One region of the Paraliobacillus zengyii genome, then DNA from elsewhere that is predicted to be linked to it. Evidence: riboswitches for the same ligand, from Rfam matches in the RefSeq annotation. Region 1 holds a riboswitch; the other holds the start of a gene.
What was found. A riboswitch is a leader RNA that binds a small molecule or an ion and turns the genes downstream of it on or off. The one in region 1 is predicted to bind preQ1.
Positions count from the first base shown of each region.

Region 2: it holds a riboswitch for preQ1, as region 1 does, so the genes downstream of both, queF (preQ(1) synthase) here and queC (7-cyano-7-deazaguanine synthase QueC) in region 1, are expected to answer to the same signal.

Region 1 is NZ_CP029797.1:1,954,576-1,957,792, forward strand. Features, by position in the region: gene DM447_RS09845 (SGNH/GDSL hydrolase family protein) at 110-796, shown strand; partial or broken gene DM447_RS18535 (YjcZ family sporulation protein) at 881-955, opposite strand; gene DM447_RS09855 (YjcZ family sporulation protein) at 1,079-1,201, opposite strand; PreQ1 riboswitch class I at 1,375-1,419, shown strand; gene queC (7-cyano-7-deazaguanine synthase QueC) at 1,504-2,172, shown strand; gene queD (6-carboxytetrahydropterin synthase QueD) at 2,172-2,639, shown strand; gene queE (7-carboxy-7-deazaguanine synthase QueE) at 2,632-3,217, shown strand, end outside.
Region 2 is NZ_CP029797.1:3,434,370-3,437,586, forward strand. Features, by position in the region: gene DM447_RS16870 (queuosine precursor transporter) at 100-741, opposite strand; gene queF (preQ(1) synthase) at 787-1,284, opposite strand; PreQ1 riboswitch class I at 1,357-1,404, opposite strand; gene DM447_RS16880 (acetylornithine transaminase) at 1,489-2,682, opposite strand; gene argB (acetylglutamate kinase) at 2,675-3,217, opposite strand, start outside.

The DNA of each region.
Region 1 (3,217 bases):
CAATTTAGAATAGAAATGCATTGTCGAAATTAGTCTAATCATTGATTGCATTATAAAAGGAAATGAATGTTATAATAAGAACATCAATGAATTATAGAAGGTGATAGTTATGAAAATAATTTGTTTTGGAGATAGTCTTACACGTGGGGTCTCTGTAGCAAAGGGTAGATTGCGTATTTTAAAAGAGAACTATCCTGCTTTTTTACAGCAATTATTTTATGAAAATGAGGGAGAAACTGTTAACGTTATAAACAAAGGTGTTTTTAATGCTAATTCTGACTCTTTACTTTCCAGATTAAATAAAGATGTAATAGACCAACATCCTGATTATGCTATAATTGAAATTGGTGGCAATGATTGCAATTTTAATTGGCAAGAGGTTGTGAAAAGCCCACGTTTTGAACATGCTCCTATTGTTCCAATTGACCGTTATTTAGAAAACATTCGAACAATCGTTACAAAAGTCCAAGAAAGTGGTATAACTCCAATTATTTCCACATTGCCACCTTTAGATCCGGTACGTTATTATAAAAATGTTTCTGATAAATATAGTGATGTAGTTGGACATCTGATTAGTTCTATGGGTGGTATCGAACATTGGCATGGTATATATAACCGCAATTTAAATAAGTTGGCAGATGAGTTAGGTGTTTTAAAAATTGATGTTAGAAGCGCAATAAAAAAAGCAGGAGACCTTGCCGAATTAATCAGTGATGACGGTATACATCTAACTGCAAAAGGGTATAAAGTTTTTAGTCAAGATGTATATAAAAACATAATGAATTTTGTCAAATAAAATAAAATTTAAGCAAAGATAACTATATGTAGTAGTATGTGGCGTGCACATTAGTACACGCCACAAATATCTATTTGTTAGCTATTAATAAATAGCTGCACCTACAATAATTAGGAGAATAAACAATACAACAATTAATGAAAAACCGCCACCATATCCTGCACCTGTACCTACACCATATCCAGCACCGGCACCATATCCGACTGGAGCACCATAACCGCCATAACCTAAACTCATATATTTTTCCTCCTTCTTAATTCGTTAGTCATTCCTTCTTCTTTCTTAATAACCGAAACCGCCACCATAAGAAGCTCCTATGATTATTAACAATATAAACAATACGATGAGTAATGCAAAACCTCCACCAAATCCTGCTGTTGGTGCAGCTGCTACTGGTTCACCCATTAGTAAATCCCTCCTTTTCTTAATGGCTCTAAGAGTATACTATGTCATGGTTAACATAATGTTATGGACAAATGCCTGGTTATTCTAAAAAGGTGGGTAAAAGTCATTAAACATACTTTTTAGTTTTTTTATGGTATACTTTAGAAGAAAATAATTAACAATTCTGCAATGATGCAGGAGAGGTTCTAGCTACACCCTCTATAAAAAACTAAGGATGGACGTTACCTTCCTTAAGGTACCGTTTTTTTATTTTGTTATGGGTGTGTGGAATTCTCTTTGTTACTTGAAAGGAGAATTTTTTTATGAAAAAAAATAGTAAAGCAATTGTTGTATTCAGTGGAGGGCAAGATAGCACCACGTGTTTGTTCTGGGCGCTTCAAAATTATGAGCATGTTGAAGCTGTCACATTCGATTATAATCAAAGGCACAATGATGAAATAGAAGTAGCAAAAGAAATTGCTACAGAATTAAACGTTAAACATCATGTTTTAGATATGTCATTGTTAAACCAATTAGCACCTAGTGCGTTAACGCGCGATGATATCGAGGTTAAAGAAGGAGATAATGGTGATTTACCTTCGACATTTGTACCAGGAAGAAACTTACTCTTTTTATCTTTTGCGACTATATTAGCCAAACAAATTGATGCAAAACACATTATTACTGGTGTATGTGAGACTGATTTTAGTGGGTATCCAGATTGTCGTGATATATTTATTAAATCATTAAATGTCACCCTTAACTTATCAATGGATGATGGATTTGTTATTCATACACCACTAATGTGGTTAGATAAAGCTGAGACGTGGAAGTTAGCGGATGAATTAAATCGATTTACATATATTCGCGAAAAAACGTTAACCTGTTACCACGGCGTTCGTGGGGATGGCTGTGGAGATTGTCCTTCTTGTAAGTTACGTCAGAACGGACTAGATGCGTACCTTAAAGAACGCGATGAGGTGAACGGTTAATGTATGGTTTTACGATTGTTGAAAACTTGCAGAAAATAAATGAAGATATAAAACGTCACGAACTTAAATATCACACAAAACGGGTGATGGTTAGTAAAGAGTTCACATTTGATGCTGCACATCACCTTCATTGTTATCAAGGAAAGTGTAAAAACTTACATGGACATACGTACAAAGTTATCTTCGGAATAAGTGGTATGGTAGATGAAATTGGCTTAGTTATTGACTTTGGCGATATCAAAGAGATTTGGAAGGAAGAGATTGAAATTCATCTTGACCATCGTTATCTTAATGATACATTACCAAACATGAACACAACGGCAGAGAATATGGTCGTATGGATTTATCAAAAGATGGAAAAAGCACTTGAAACGCATGCAACTCATTTTCGTGTTGAATTTGTTAAACTATATGAAACACCAACAAGTTATGCTGAAGCTAGACGGGAGTGGATGGACGTTGAATAAATTCCCAGTACTTGAAATATTCGGTCCAACCATCCAAGGAGAGGGCATGGTTGTAGGTCGGAAAACGATGTTCGTTCGAACAGCTGGTTGTGATTACAGCTGCTCTTGGTGTGATTCAGCCTTTACCTGGGACGGCAGTGCAAAGGACCAAATCGAAAGACTAACTGCAGATGAAATTATTAAAAAATTAAAAGAAACAGGTGGAGATAAATTTGATCATGTTACAATATCAGGAGGAAATCCTGCACTTTTAGCAAAGCTTGATGAGTTAGTTGACGCCTTACATGAGCAAGATATGGAAGTAGCGCTCGAAACACAAGGAAGTCGTTGGCAGGAATGGTTTCTTAAAGTTAATGACCTCACCATCTCACCAAAACCACCAAGTTCTAAGATGAAGACAGATTGGGAGAAGCTAGACCTTATTATTAAAAACATACAAAGTGCTAATCATTCTCAAAAGACCAGTCTAAAAGTAGTGGTGTTCGATGATGATGATTTACTTTATGCTGAAAATGTTCACGAAAGATATCCTGATATCGCCTTCTTTTTACAAGTAGGTAATGATGAGTTAGCTGAAA
Region 2 (3,217 bases), 1.5 Mb from region 1:
ATGTTACTAAATTAAGGACATTGTGTGAAATCATAAGAATGTAATTTATAGCTATAGAAAAACCAGCACCCCTTATAAGGAAGGAGTACTGGTTTTCTATTAACCAACTTTTATTTCAGATGATGATGGTACTTGTTTTGCTTGCTCCTTCTTCGCTAAACGAACTAGTAAATATGCGATAGGTGTATCAGCAATTGCTACTATAAATTTAAAGAAATATTGTGTGAAAATCATCCCAATTAGAACAGTGGTGGGTACTGTTCCTATAAATGCAACAACGATAAAAATAATGGTATCTAACAATTGACTTGAAATGGTTGATAAGTTATTACGTAACCATAATTTTTTCTCACCATGTTGTTTTTTTAGACGATGAAAAATAGACACATCGATATGTTGACTAACGACATACCCTAATAGACTGGCAATCATAACGCGAAAACTTCCGCCTAATATTGCTTCAAATTCAGCTTGCATTCCAAAGGCAGACGCAGCTGGTAAGTGTATTGCTATAAACACGAAAACCAGTGCCACGACCTGTGTAAAAAAACCTGCTCGTACTGTTTTCATCGCCGCTTCTTTTCCATAAACTTCACCAATAACATCGGTGATAAGATAAGTAACAACGTATACAATTGCAGCTGCAGGTAAGATAAACTCACCAATGCTAAATAATTTAACAGAAATAATATTTGATAAAATTAATAGTCCAACAAATAATGCATTCAAATAGACAAACATATCTTCTCTCCTAACTTATTTAAGGAGATTCTTAGCTAACCCTCATTAGCGATTATCAACTTTTTCTGGATACATATCGTGATTCATTAAACGGTGATCTGCTATTTCTTCAAACTTTGTCCCTTTTTTGCCATAATTACAATATGGATCAATCGAGATACCACCTCTTGGGGTAAATTTACCCCATACTTCTATATATCTCGGATCCATTAAATCTATCAAGTCATTCATAATAATGTTCATACTGTCTTCATGAAAATCACCATGGTTACGAAAACTAAATAAATATAATTTCAATGATTTACTTTCAACCATTTTCTCACCTGGAATATAACTAATATATACGACACCAAAATCAGGTTGATGCGTTTTTGGACACAACGTTGTAAATTCAGGACAATTGAATTTAACAAAGTAGTCACGATTTGGATGTTTATTATCAAATGTTTCTAATACATCAGGTGTATAGTCAAATGCATATTTCGTCTCTTGATTCCCTAATAACGAAAGATCTTGTAAGTCTTCATCTCTTCTTCCAGCCATCTGGCTAACCTCCCTTTTTACATATACATTAAAAAAAGCCCATCCCGATAAGGATATGGCTTTTGTAGTCATATGTCCTTAGTTTTTTATAGAGGGTTTGTTGCTAAGAACCTCTCCCATTATAGAACGGAATCGTATCCATTTACTCGGACTATTATATAGAGCGTGGAGCAAGATGTCAACGTTTTGACTTTCATATAGATACTAAGCCATTTCTTCAAATAATTTATCTAGAATAACAATTGCTTGATCTATTTCTTCTTTGTTTGTAGTGATTGGTGGAAGGATTCGAATAACCCTTTCTCCAGCTATGACAATAAGTAATTGATGCTCTTCACGAGCCTTCGTAACATAATCAATTGCTTTTCCAGTAACTTCAATTCCAATTAAAAATCCTTTTCCTCTTATATTGCTTATATTATCATACTTGGCGCTTAATTCTTCTAATTTCAACCAAAGATATTCAATTTGCACATTAGATTTCTCAAGTAAACTCGTACCTGATAATTCTGTTATCGTTGCTAAACCAGCTGTAGTTGCTAGTGGATTCCCACCAAATGTACTACCATGGGAGCCTGCTTCAAATGCTTTTGCCACATGTCCTTTCGCAATTAAAGCACCAATCGGAAATCCAGATCCTAATCCTTTTGCGACACTAATTACATCTGGTTCAAACCCATATTGTTGATAGGCAAACAGTGTTCCCGTACGTCCCATGCCTGTTTGAATTTCATCAATCATAATAAGAACATCATTTTCTTTACATAATTGAACGATTTTATCAACCCAAGCTTGATCAGCGGGGATAACGCCACCCTCGCCTTGAATTAGTTCTAGCATAACTGCACATGTCTCAGGATGGATTAGGTCTTCTAATGCAGCCATATCATTATAAGGCAAATAACGAAAACCTGGCATCAATGGTTGAAAGCCTTCCTGAATTTTTTCTTGTCCAGTTGCGGATAGTGTCGCTAATGTACGGCCATGAAAGGATTGATTAAATGTAACAACCTCAAAGGCTTTGTTTTGCTTTACTTTTTGTGCATAACGTCTAGCAATTTTTATCGCTGCTTCGTTTGCTTCCGCTCCACTATTGCAAAAGAAAACTTGATCACCAGAACTATTTTCCACTAATTTTCTTGCTAGCGCTTCTTGTGATGGTATCTGATATAAATTGGAGCAGTGCCATAGATTCCCCAACTGATTTTCTACTGCCTCTTTAACTGCATCTGGGACATGCCCTAAATTACAAGTAGCAAGTCCTGCCGTATAATCCAAGTATATTTTATCCTTATCATCCCAGACATAACTTCCCTTTCCTTTGGTTAATGTGATTGGAAAACGATTATATGTTGGCATTATTGCTGACATTTGGGTTGTAGAACTTGTTTCAGACATGACTAATCTCCTCCAATCGAATTCTTGTACCTACGTCTTTGCCATCGATAAAATCAAGTAAAGCTTGTGCATCCATGCCATTAACAATAGCAACTTCTGGCACATTTTCTGCAAGTGCTGCTAATGCCGCTTTCACTTTAGGAATCATTCCGCCTTGAATGACATTTGTAGCTATTAACGATTCAATTTGGATCTTATCCGTATGGTGCAATGTAACTTTCTTATCATTCTCTTCGATATAAATTCCAGGAATATCGCTAATAAAACATAGTTTAGCTTTTAATGCTTGTGCTATTGCAGCTGCTGCCGTGTCTGCATTGATATTATAACGTTGTCCCGCTTCTCCAATAGCAATTGGCGAAACAACTGGAATATAACCTTGCGCAATAACGCTGTGTAATAAATCAACATTGACATGATCAACTTCACCAACGTAGCCAAGACCCTTATCTTGTTTTACTTCTACAGCGTGCAAGAGATTACCATCGACACCACTCATCCCAAACGCCAAAGCATCCTCTTGTATCAAATTACG